One region of the Enterobacter sp. DVT3837 genome, then DNA from elsewhere that is predicted to be linked to it. Evidence: predicted binding sites of a transcription regulator. Region 1 holds the regulator's gene; each other region holds the start of a gene.

Evidence for each region. Region 1 encodes PhoB, which activates phosphate uptake and scavenging genes when phosphate is short. Its sites were predicted from a motif close to CTGTCATAAAACTGNCNNAT; they were not measured.
Region 2: the regulator PhoB is predicted to act here: its motif matches at 1,983-2,002, upstream of glpT (glycerol-3-phosphate transporter).
Region 3: the regulator PhoB is predicted to act here: its motif matches at 2,059-2,078, upstream of pstS (phosphate ABC transporter substrate-binding protein PstS).
Region 4: the regulator PhoB is predicted to act here: its motif matches at 1,646-1,665, upstream of AC0XWG_RS04225 (esterase-like activity of phytase family protein).

What each region holds. Positions count from the first base shown of each region.
Region 1 is NZ_JBWDLA010000001.1:452,579-455,791, forward strand. It holds gene phoR (phosphate regulon sensor histidine kinase PhoR) at 102-1,397, opposite strand; gene phoB (phosphate response regulator transcription factor PhoB) at 1,419-2,108, opposite strand; gene sbcD (exonuclease subunit SbcD) at 2,295-3,213, shown strand, end outside.
Region 2 is NZ_JBWDLA010000001.1:2,937,266-2,940,478, reverse strand. It holds gene glpQ (glycerophosphodiester phosphodiesterase) at 1-506, opposite strand, end outside; gene glpT (glycerol-3-phosphate transporter) at 518-1,870, opposite strand; gene glpA (anaerobic glycerol-3-phosphate dehydrogenase subunit A) at 2,126-3,213, shown strand, end outside.
Region 3 is NZ_JBWDLA010000001.1:1,454,077-1,457,289, forward strand. It holds gene pstC (phosphate ABC transporter permease PstC) at 1-849, opposite strand, end outside; gene pstS (phosphate ABC transporter substrate-binding protein PstS) at 931-1,971, opposite strand; gene glmS (glutamine--fructose-6-phosphate transaminase (isomerizing)) at 2,293-3,213, opposite strand, start outside.
Region 4 is NZ_JBWDLA010000001.1:868,437-871,649, reverse strand. It holds gene AC0XWG_RS04235 (NAD-dependent succinate-semialdehyde dehydrogenase) at 1-704, shown strand, start outside; gene AC0XWG_RS04230 (YfaZ family outer membrane protein) at 755-1,300, opposite strand; gene AC0XWG_RS04225 (esterase-like activity of phytase family protein) at 1,711-3,069, shown strand.

The sequences.
Region 1 (3,213 bases):
AAACAGTCAGCCGTATAAAATTCATTCGCGTTTCGTTTGACTGCAAAGCAAACGGGCCAGCAAACGCTGACCCGTGGAAAGGTAAAATGACACACCCGTTATCAGGCGATCTTTTTGGCAATTAATCGTTCCGGGATCACGAAACTAAAGCGGGTTCCCTTACCCAGGGTACTCTGAATATCGAGGCGGCTTTCATGGTGATTGACGGCATGTTTTACAATCGCCAGCCCCAGACCGCTTCCCCCTGTCTGTCGCGATCGCGCCTTATCCACGCGATAGAAACGTTCGGTCAGACGCGGGATGTGCTCCGGAGCAATCCCCGGACCATTATCCTCGACGCTAAATTCAGCGCCCGTAGGGGTATGTTGCCAGCGCACCACGATCTCCGTCCCTTCCGGCGTATGATTCACCGCGTTATACACCAGGTTGGAAATGGCGCTGCGCAACTCATCTTCACTGCCCAGAACCTTCAGCGTATTGTCGACCTCAAAAGTCAGGTGGTGCTTTTTATGGCTTAGCGTCTGTGCTTCACGCTCCACCACCCGCAGCATCATGGGGACATCAATGGTGTCATTCAGCGCAAGCGTTGGCGCCGCTTCAATCTTTGAGAGCGTCAACAGCTGTTTCACCAGACCTTCCATACGGTGCGTTTGCTCGCGCATGGTGTGCAGCGCTTTTTCACGTGGCGCACCTTCAAGCGTTTGCTCCTGCATCATCTCCAGGTACCCCTGCAGTACGGTCAACGGGGTGCGTAATTCGTGGCTCACGTTCGCGAAGAAGTTGCGTCGCGCGCCTTCCAGCTGGTGCATCTGGGTGACATCGCGCGCCACCATCAGCCACTGCCGATCGCTGTAGGGCATCACGCGGATTTCCAGATGGCGACCATTATTGAGTTTCAGATTATGCGGACCGGTAAAATCACGCTTTTTTAGATACTGCGCAAACTCAGGATAACGCAGAAGGTTGAGGATATTCTGGCCATTATCATCCGGCCAGCGCAACCCCAGCAACTGTTGCGCAAGACCATTACACCAGAAGATTGTCCCTTCTTCGGTCGTCAGAATGACCGCATCCGGTAGCGACTCCGCCCCGCTGCGAAAACGCTTGATCAGGCTTCCCAGTTCGCGGCGGCGCTTTTTATTACGCATCTGCATCTGATGCAAACCGTAAAGCAGCGGTTCCCAACTGCCGCTTCCCGGCGGCGGTGTCATACTTCGGTCAACCCATAGCCACCAGGAGAGGCGTAACAGGTTCCAGAAATGCCAGATCAGCAGCCCGGTGACCGAGGCCAGCAGAAACCACGGCAGATGTCCAAGAAAGGCCCCCAGAATGAAGGCCGGAATACAACATAAGATCAGTTCAAAGACGAGCCTTTTCCATGACAGACGTTCCAGCACGCGTCACACTCCTGTCATTGTTCAGAAACGGGTAGAAAAACGATAACCCGTGCCGCGGACCGTCTGCACCATGCGATCGTGGCCGCTCAGTTCCAGCGCTTTTCGCAGGCGGCGGATATGGACGTCAACCGTCCGGTCTTCGACATACACGTTAGTTCCCCAGACGTTATTCAGCAACTGTTCGCGGCTGTAAACGCGTTCCGGGTGAGTCATAAAGAAGTGCAGAAGTTTAAATTCGGTAGGCCCCATGTCGAGTGGGTTTTCGCCCGTCATGACGCGGTGTGAGGTCGGGTCAAGGCTCAGCCCCTGCATCTCAATCACCTCTTCCACTGCCATCGGTGAAATGCGGCGCATTACGGCTTTGATACGAGCAACCAGCTCTTTCGGGGAGAACGGCTTGGTAATGTAATCATCGGCACCCGTTTCAAGCCCACGCACGCGATCCTCTTCTTCACCACGTGCCGTCAGCATGACAACGGGGATATCGCGGGTCATCGCTTCACGTTTAATGTGTTTGATAAACTGCAGTCCAGAGCCGCCAGGCAACATCCAGTCGAGCAGAATCAGATCGGGCCAGGGCTCATTCAACTGGTTCACCGCGCTGTCATAATCTTCCGCTTCAACCGGCTGGAAGCCATTTTGTTCGAGCACGAAGCACACCATTTCACGAATTGGAGCTTCATCTTCTACGACCAGAATACGTCTCGCCATACTTTGCCCTGTCTTATCTTATTTAAGTTACAAGTTTGTAATGCGGCGTCATTATGCGTCAGATTTATGACAGATTTATGAAAAACCTTACCACTATAAATGGCAAACTGTTGTTTTATTACAGCGGTTATTTTCTGCCCCTGAATGTTTATAATCGCCAACATCTTTTTTCGCCACGGATCTCCTATGCGCATACTTCACACTTCGGACTGGCATCTGGGTCAAAACTTTTACAGCAAAAGCAGGGCAGCTGAGCATGAAGCGTTCCTGAACTGGCTGCTGGATACGGCTCGATCGCGCGAAGTGGATGCGATTATTGTCGCGGGTGACATTTTCGACACCGGCTCGCCGCCAAGCTATGCGCGTGAGCTGTACAACCGCTTCGTGGTAAATCTGCAGCAAACAGGCTGCCATCTGGTGATTGTCGCCGGTAATCACGACTCCGTCGCCACGCTGAATGAATCCCGCGACATCCTGGCCTTCCTGAACACTACCGTGGTGGCCAGTGCCGGGCATGCGCCGCAGATCCTGAAAAAACGTGACGGTACACCGGGGGCGGTGCTGTGCCCGGTTCCCTTCCTGCGCCCACGCGATATCGTGCAGAGCCAGGCCGGGATGTCCGGCGGAGAAAAACAGCAGCATCTGTTGCAGAGCATCACTGACTATTATCACCAACAATATACCGATGCCTGTACCTTGCGCGGCGAACAGCTTATTCCGGTGATTGCAACCGGGCATCTCACCACCGTCGGAGCCAGTAAAAGTGACGCCGTACGTGACATCTATATTGGTACGCTGGATGCGTTCCCGGCGCAAAATTTCCCGCCTGCCGACTACATTGCGCTTGGGCATATTCACCGCGCACAGATCATTGGTGGCTGCGAACACATTCGCTATTGTGGCTCGCCCATTTCGCTGAGTTTTGATGAGACAGGTAAAGCCAAATCTGTGCATCTGGTGAGTTTTAACGGAGGTAAACTCAGCGCCGTCGAAACGCTGGAAGTCCCTGTTACCCAGCCGCTGGCGGTGCTGAAGGGTGACCTTGATGCCATCACCTCCCAGCTTGAACAGTGGCGTGGCACTGCGCTTAATCCCCCCGTCTGGC
Region 2 (3,213 bases), 2.5 Mb from region 1:
GGCGCTTTGATTTCCGGGTAGATACCGATATTTTTACCGGTTGAGTGGTTCAGCCCCTGAACAAACTCAATCTCTTCCTGGAAGGTATGGATCCGGAAGTCAGATTTGCCCATCGGGAAGCGTCCCGGATAGACCTGCACCTTCTTGCCGTTTTCGATCTCAAAGCCTTCGGTAAACTTCAGCGAGCGAATTTCCGCCAGCGTGAAGTCGATGGCGTAGAAACGGCCATCTTTGCGGGCGCGGTCCGGGAAACGCTCCGCCACGTCCGTCACGCGGTCAAGATAGTGGTCATGCAGGACGACCAGCTGGTCGTCCTTCGTCATCACCAGATCCTGCTCCAGGTAATCCGCGCCCTGCGCATAGGCCATCGCTTTTGCCGGGAGCGTATGCTCCGGCAGATAGCCGCTTGCGCCGCGGTGGGCAATAACGATTTTATCTGCCGCCAGCGCAGAGCCTGTCATCAGGCCTGCCAGCAGCAGACTGGTAGCTAACTGAGTTAATTTCATCGCAATGCTCCTTATTGACGACGCGCCAGCACTTCAGCGTGGTGACGTTTTTCGCCGATCATCACAACAATCAGCAGCAGAACCGCCAGCACGCTACCGCCAATCATCACCATAAAGCCGCCGTCCCAGCCGAAGAAGTCAACGGTATAGCCCACAATGGCGCTTGCCGCGACCGACCCGCCGAGGTAGCCAAACAGGCCGGTAAAGCCTGCCGCCGTGCCCGCCGCTTTTTTCGGCGCCAGCTCCAGCGCGTGCAGACCGATCAGCATCACCGGACCGTAAATCAGGAAGCCGATGACGATCATGCAGGCCATATCTACTGATGGGTTGCCCGGCGGGTTGAGCCAGTACACCACGGTGGCGATGGTCACCAGGGTCATAAAGAACACGCCTGTCGCACCGCGGTTACCTTTAAACACTTTGTCCGACATCCAGCCGCAAAGCAGCGTGCCTGGGATCCCGGCATATTCGTACAGGAAGTAGGCCCAGGAGGATTTATCCAGCGCGAAGTGCTTCACCTCTTTCAGGTAGGTTGGCGACCAGTCGAGGATGCCATAGCGCAGCAGGTAAACGAACACGTTCGCCACCGCGATGTACCACAGCAGCTTGTTCGGCAGGACGTACTTCATGAAGATCTGTTTTGCAGTCAGCTCTTCTTCGTGCTCCTTGCTGTAATCATCCGGATAGTCGTTTTTGTACTCTTCGATCGGAGGCAAACCGCAGGACTGAGGCGTGTCGCGCATCAGCGCGAAAGCGATAATCGCCACGACGATAGCACCAAAAGCAGGCATATAGAGCGCCGCGTGCCAGTCGTTGAACCAGGCCATCCCCAACAGGAACAGCAGCGGTGGAATACCGCCTCCCACGTTATGCGCACAGTTCCATACCGACACGATGCCGCCACGTTCCTTCTGCGACCACCAGTGCACCATGGTGCGTCCGCATGGTGGCCATCCCATTCCCTGGAACCAGCCGCAGAGGAACAGCAGCACGAACATGATGGCAATACTGGAGGTTGCCCACGGCACAAAGCCCATAAACAACATCACCGCTGCCGCCAGGATCAGACCGGCTGGCAGAAACACACGCGGGTTCGAGCGATCCGACACGGAACCCATGATGAATTTGGAAAAACCGTAGGCAATCGAAATTCCCGACAGCGCGAACCCTAAATCCCCCCGCGAAAAGCCCTGCTCCACCAGATAAGGCATGGCGAGCGCGAAGTTTTTACGCACCAGGTAGTACGCCGCGTACCCGAAGAAAATCCCCAGGAAAATTTGCCAACGCAGACGACGGTATAGCGGATCAATTTCTGCCTCAGGCAGACGCGCACGATGCGGCGCGGGTTTGAAGATACTGAGCATGACAGCCTCCGTGGCCAGGTATTGAATTTACTGGGGTTTTACTGCCCCATACTCCAGAGAGGCGGCGATGTTAAGAAATCACGGTGATTGTTACTGTGAATCAACGCACAGATTGTTACAGAAATATGACAGAATGCGCAAAAAAGCGCATGAAATCACGTTTCACTTTCGAATTTCGCTCGTTTGTGTTCGAAATCAAACAAACCATAGTTTTCATGTGGCTAAATGGTAAAAAACGAACACAGAGGGATGACAATGACAATTCACGATCCACGCTACAGCGATGTGATTATCATTGGCGGCGGTGCGACCGGTGCCGGCATCGCACGTGATTGCGCACTCAGGGGGTTGAGCGTCACGCTTCTGGAGCGCCATGATATTGCGACAGGTGCCACCGGGCGCAATCATGGCCTGCTTCACAGCGGTGCCCGCTACGCCGTTACCGATGGCGAATCGGCTCGTGAATGTATTGCCGAAAACCAGATCCTGCGGCGGATTGCTCGCCACTGCATTGAACCTACAGACGGCTTGTTTATCACGCTTCCCGAAGACGATCTCGCCTTTCAGGCTACCTTTATTACTGCCTGTCGCGCGGCGGGGATTCAGGCCGAGGCCATTGACCCGGCCCTGTCGCGGCGCATTGAGCCCTCCGTCAACCCGATCCTGACAGGGGCGGTAAAAGTGCCAGACGGTACGGTTGATCCTTTCCGCCTGACGGCCGCCAACATGCTTGATGCCCGCGAACATGGCGCGCACATCCTGACCGGGCATGAAGTGACCGGGCTTATCCGGGAAGGTCACCGCGTCCGTGGCGTGCGGCTTTTTAATACGCAATATAACGAACACAGCGAACTGTATGCTTCCGTGGTCGTCAATGCGGCGGGGATCTGGGGGCAGCGGATTGCGGAGTATGCCGACTTGTCCGTTCGCATGTTTCCGGCAAAAGGCTCGCTGCTGATCCTCGACCATCGCATCAATAACCATGTGATTAACCGCTGCCGTAAACCGTCTGATGCCGATATTCTGGTTCCGGGCGATACCATTTCATTAATCGGTACCACCTCAACCCACGTGGACTATAGCGAGATTGATTACAACCGCGTCACTGCTGAAGAAGTGGATATTCTGCTGCGTGAAGGGGAAAAACTGGCCCCGGTGATGGCGCAGACCCGGATCCTGCGCGCCTACGCGGGTGTGCGTCCGTTAGTTGCCAGCGATAACGACCCAAGCGGGCGTAACGTCAGCCGGGGCATTGTGCTGCTCGATCATGCTGAACGCGACGGCATGGAAGGGTTTATCACCATCACCGGTGGCAAACTGATGACCTATCGTCTGATGGCCGA
Region 3 (3,213 bases), 1.0 Mb from region 1:
GTGCAGACCGGATTCCGCCTCAGCAAATTCATTCGCCAGTGCAGAGGTAATACTGTTACCCGGCATGAAGAGTGATGCGCTGTCGAGCTGGTAGGTGTTACCGATGATAAAGGTCACCGCCATGGTCTCACCCAGCGCACGTCCCAGACCCAGCATCACGCCGCCAATCACCCCATTTTTGGTGAACGGAAGGACAATGCGCCAGATAACTTCCCAGGTGGTACAGCCGATACCGTAGGCCGACTCTTTCATCATCACCGGCGTTTGTTCGAAGACATCGCGCATGACCGCCGCAATGTACGGAATAATCATAATGGCGAGGATCACACCTGCAGCCAGAATACCGATACCGAAAGCCGGGCCAGAGAACAGGGCACCCACAAACGGGATGGCGGAAAGTACATTACCCACGGGTTCCTGGAAGTACGTTGCGAACAGCGGCGCAAAGATAAACAGGCCCCACATGCCGTAAACGATACTCGGAATGGCCGCCAGCAGCTCGATGGCAATACCCAGTGGGCGACGCAGCCAACCCGGTGCCAGTTCCGTCAGGAACAGAGCAATACCAAAACTGACGGGAACCGCAATCAGCAAGGCGATGAACGAGGTCACCAGCGTGCCGTAAATCGGCACCAGCGCACCGTAGATATCGTTCGGCGCGTCCCACTCTTTTGTCCACAGGAAGGAGAAACCGAATTTCTGGATGCTCGGCCAGGAGGAGAAAATCAGAGACACAATAATGCCGCCCAGCAGCAATAGCACAATCAGCGCAGCCAGTTTAACCAGCGCGCTGAAAATCATGTCACCTTTTTTACCCGGAGGGTTAAATGCAGGCTTGGTTGCAGCCATAAATCACTCTTCTGTTAAACGCGTTTACGAAATCGGCGGGTAAGCGCAAGCGCCACCCGCCATTTTCGTCAGAATGCTAAATTAATACAATGCCTTACCGCTGCTATCTTTCACGTTGGTTTTCCACGCAGCGCGAATTTGCTCAACCACGTTTTCTGGCAGGGTAGCGTAATCCAGGGCATTAGCCTGTTTGCCGCCGTTTTTGTACGCCCAGTCGAAGAACTTCAGCACTTCGGCGCCCTGCTCAGGTTTCTTCTGCTCTTTGTGAACCAGGATGAAGGTGGTAGAGGTGATTGGCCATGCACCTTCGCCTTTCTGGTTAGTCAGATCCTGAGCGAAAGATTTGCTCCAGTCAGCGCCTTTTGCCGCGTTGGCAAAGTTCTCTTCGGTCGGGCTGACAGGTTTACCATCAGCAGAAACCAGTTTGGTGTAGGACAGGTTGTTCTGTTTAGCGTAGGCGTATTCTACGTAACCGATAGAGCCCGGCAGACGCTGTACGAAAGCGGCGATGCCGTCGTTGCCTTTACCACCCAAACCAGTTGGCCAGTTAACGGTAGAGCCAGAACCGACTTTAGATTTCCACTCTTCGTTCACTTTCGCCAGATAGCTGGTGAACACGAAAGAGGTACCAGAACCATCAGCGCGGCGAACCACAGCGATGTTCTGAGAAGGCAGTTTCAGGCCTGGGTTGAGTTTGGCAATCGCCTCGTCATCCCATTTTTTGATTTTACCCAGGTAGATGTCACCCAGGGTTTTGCCGTCCAGCACCAGTTCACCAGACTTCACGCCCGGCAGGTTGATGGCCAGAACCACACCGCCGATCACGGTCGGGAACTGGAACAGACCTTCCTGTGCCAGTTTGTCATCAGACAGCGGAGCGTCTGATGCACCGAAATCAACGGTATTAGCGGTAATTTGTTTAACGCCACCGGAGGAGCCGATACCCTGATAGTTAACCTTGTTACCGGTTTCTTTCTGGTAGGTATCCGCCCATTTGGCATACACCGGCGCAGGGAAGGTTGCACCAGCGCCAGTCAGGCTTGCTTCTGCAAATACAGAGAACGCGCTCAGAGATAAGGTCGCGGCGACAACAGTTGCGACAGTGGTACGCATAACTTTCATAATGTCTCCTGCAAGATTTTCGTAAATCGTTGTTTAGTGGCTACGATGAGCAAAATAGGACAAACAGGTGACAGATAAATGTACTAATTATGACAGTTTTATGACAATGGAAATTTCACTTAAAAACCAGCAGAAGAAAGCTTAATTTTCATCGTGTTAGCCACTTTTATGACAAGACGTTTTCAGAAATATTTTCTTTATGTGACACTGAAAAAAGTAGCTGAAGATGACAGATTGTCATAAATAAAAACGCAAAAGAGTTGATTAAAAACAAGCCAGGCGGGATAGAAAAGCTCCACCCGAAGGTGGAGCCTGAAGGGATTATTCTACGGTGACAGACTTCGCCAGGTTACGCGGCTGGTCAACGTCGGTGCCTTTGATCAGCGCAACGTGATAAGCCAGCAACTGCAGCGGAACGGTGTAGAAGATCGGTGCAATCACCTCTTCCACATGCGGCATCTCGATGATGTGCATGTTGTCATTGCTGACAAAACCGGCATCTTTGTCGGCGAAGACGTACAGAACACCACCGCGGGCGCGCACTTCTTCAATGTTAGATTTCAGTTTTTCCAGCAGTTCGTTGTTAGGAGCCACAACGATGACCGGCATATCGGCGTCAATCAGCGCCAGTGGGCCGTGTTTCAGCTCGCCTGCCGCATAGGCTTCCGCGTGAATGTAGGAGATCTCTTTCAGCTTCAGCGCGCCTTCCAGCGCAATCGGATACTGATCGCCACGACCCAGGAACAGGGCGTGATGCTTGTCGGAGAAATCTTCTGCCAGTGCTTCAATGCGTTTGTCCTGGGACAGCATCTGCTCAATACGGCTCGGCAGTGCCTGCAGGCCATGAACGATGTCATGCTCAACAGAGGCATCCTCGCCTTTCAGACGTGCCAGTTTCGCCACCAGCATCAACAGAACGGTCAGCTGAGTGGTAAACGCTTTAGTGGAAGCCACGCCAATTTCGGTACCCGCTTTGGTCATCAGCGCCAGATCGGATTCACGCACCAGCGATGAGCCAGGGACGTTACAGATGGCCAGAGAGCCAAGGTAGCCCAGCTCTTTAGACAAACGCAGCGCCGCCAGCGTATCCGCCGTTTCACCAGACTGAGAAAGGGTGATCATCAGGCTGTTACGACGTACAGCGGATTTGCGGTAGCGGAATTCAGACGCGATTTCCACATCACACGGCACGCCCGCCAGGGATTCAAACCAGTAACGAGAAACCATACCGGAGTTGTAGGA
Region 4 (3,213 bases), 420 kb from region 1:
TTAAGAAATCGACCCTTGAGCTAGGTGGTAACGACGTCTTCGTGGTGCTTGATGATGCGGACCTGGACAAAGCCGTGAAGATTGGCGTGAATGCGCGACTCAACAACGCCGGGCAGGTCTGCACCGCGGCGAAGCGTTTTATCCTGCACGAGAAAATTGCAGATGCCTTCCTCAGCAAATTCACCGAGGCGTTTAAGCAGGTGAAGATTGGCGATCCGCTGGACAAAAGCACCACGCTGGGGCCGCTGTCGTCTAAAGATGCCCTGGAAACGCTGACCAGACAGGTTAACGAAGCGGTGAAAAACGGTGCGACGCTGCACTATGGCGGCAAACCGGTGCCGCGAGACGGGAGTTTCTTCGAGCCGACGATCCTGACGACTATCTCGCGCGACAATCCGGCGTATTTCGAAGAGTTCTTCGGCCCGGTGGCGCAGATGTTCGTGGTGAAAAACGATGACGAGGCGGTTGCGTTGGCCAACGACTCCCACTACGGCCTGGGCGGGGCGGTATTCAGTCAGAATATCGAGCGCGCGAAGAAAATGGCGTCGGGGATTGAAACAGGGATGGTGTATATCAACTGGCTCACCGATACCGCGCCAGAGCTGCCGTTTGGCGGCGTGAAGCGCTCCGGCTACGGACGCGAGCTGTCGGATCTGGGGATCAAAGAGTTTGTGAACCAGAAGCTGGTAGTAGTGCGTAAGTAAGAGGTAATAAAAAACCTGCCAGACGGCAGGTTTTTTATCTGTGCGGAGCCTTAGAAGCTCACGCCGCCGCCCACATAGGCGCCGTCAATCAGCGTATGGCCAGGACGGCCGTCTTTGCCATCTACGCTCACGTGACGGTAACCCACTTTCAGGGTCACTGGCGTAATTGGCGTCCAGCTTACGCCACCATTGGCTTCAACGTAGTTTTTCACGCTGTTGTTCAGACCTTCTGGAGCGACATAACCTTCACCAAATACGTGAATGCTGTCGGTCAGGGCAACGTTAACGCCGCCACCAATCGGGAACGCCACGCCGTTATCGCCTTTTTTCGGGCCAAGGTAGATCGCCTTCGCGCCCGCATTCAGCATGACCGGGCCGACTTCCAGGTTGTAACCTGCACCCACTCCACCTGTCTGGGTGCCGTCGTCAGTGTTTTTAAGCCAGTTGCTTTCGGCATACAGGCCAGACGAGGATTTACCCATTTCCAGATTGAGGTTGGTAAAGTTTTTACCCTGCTCAATGCTGCCACCCATCGCCAGTGCGGAACCCGAGATAGCGGTCAGAGCAGAAAGAAGAAGGATATTCAGTTTTTTCATGTTTTATGCCTCGTCATCAAATTAATCTTACGGCACCTTAACAAGCGATGTTTATGACTGCAAATGTGGTTAGGATCAACTTTTTATACTGTAAATGTTAATTTTATTGCTCAAGTTGTTATGAAAGTGTTTTGTTTTAGGGGTGTCAACGCGTGATTTTCTGCTGTTTAAGAACAGTTTAATTTTTTGACTAAACATAAACTGAACGAGGCGGGGATAATCATTCGGAATGCATTAATGGCATTTCTAATAATTTCCAGAAATGTTTCAGGTGTCATACAAAACCACAAAAAATTACATTTCTGGCGCTGATTATACGTTCAACTGCTCGGCCCTGTTTCCTCGCAATGTCATTTTTCTGACACGTTGATTCTTTACGGTGTTGGCTTCACTCTATGGATGCTAACAATATGAAAAGAAAAATTATTCCTGTACTTATCGGTTGTGCGCTCTCTTTCTCTGGCCTGGCGGCGCAGCCCACGGCTGAACACTATGTCGTTAGCTTTCCCGAAGGCTCCCACGTGAGCTACAGCGGGGCGTTTGCGGATGCTTTCCCGCATGGACTTCCTGTCGGAATCGGTTCTGGCCTGTTGTTCACCGGCAAGCAGGGCGATGCGCTGACCTTCGTGACGGTTACCGATCGTGGTCCGAATGCGGACGCGCCAAAAATGGGTAAAAACGAAGCCAAAATTTTTGTTACGCCGGATTTCGCGCCGCTGCTGATGACCATCCGCGTCGAGAACGGCAAAGCAGAAGCAACGGACGCCCGTCCGCTGCATGACGATAAAGGCGAGATTAACGGGCTACCGCTGCAAAGCGGCGTGATTGGCTCCACCAATGAAGTGGCATTCAGCGACACGTTAAAGACGCTGAAGGGTGACAACCGCGGGCTGGACACGGAAGGCATCACGCCGGACGGCAAAGGCGGATACTGGCTGTGCGACGAGTATGGTCCGTTCCTGATAAACGTCGACAGTAGTGGGAAAATCCTGGCTATTCATGGGCCGCAGGCGGCGGAAGGGGAAAAATCCATCGCGGGCGGTCTTCCAAACATTATCAAATGGCGTCAACCGAACCGGGGCTTTGAAGGCCTGACCCGCATGCCTGACGGACGCATTATTGCCGCTGTGCAAAGCACGCTGGATATCGACGGTAAAAGTAAAAAACAGGCGCTGTTTACGCGTCTCGTCAGCTTCGACCCGGCGACCGGGAAAACCGCGATGTACGGCTATCCCATCGATAGCTCCGCCTACAGTAAAAACAGTGATGCCAAAATTGGCGACATTGTGGCGCTCGATGACCAGCACATCCTGCTGATTGAGCAGGGAAGCGATAAAAACGACGGGATGCGTAACCTGATCTACAAGGTGGATCTCAGCAAGGCGAGCGACCTTTCCGCCTTTGACAAGCCGGGCGAGTACCCGGAGTTTGATGATGAGAAGACCCTGGCGCAGCGCGGCATAACCCTTGCGGTGAAAACGCAGGTCGTTGATTTACGCGCCCTCGGCTGGCAGCAGGAGAAGGCCGAAGGGCTGGCGCTGATCGACAGCAAAACGCTGGCAGTGGCGAACGATAACGACTTTGGCGTAAAGGTGGCGATGCAAAACCCGGTCGAGGGCAAGAAGCTCAAGGATTATCGGGTGAACGCAGAAGGTAAGCTGACGCTGGATGATAAACCGGTGGAAACCACGCTCAGCGTGAAGCCGCTGAAGAAGCCGGACTCAGACAGCGAGCTGTGGATTGTGACGCTGCCGGAGGCGGTGAAATAAGTATCCCCACAAAATAATGCCTGCACAGACGGCCCCCTCTCCCTTGAGGGAGAGGGCTGGGGTGAGGGGGAACATACGACTCTGGTGGTCATTCCGTTCACTTTATGTTCATTGCTACTCTATAACAGCATGACCTGTGAACGT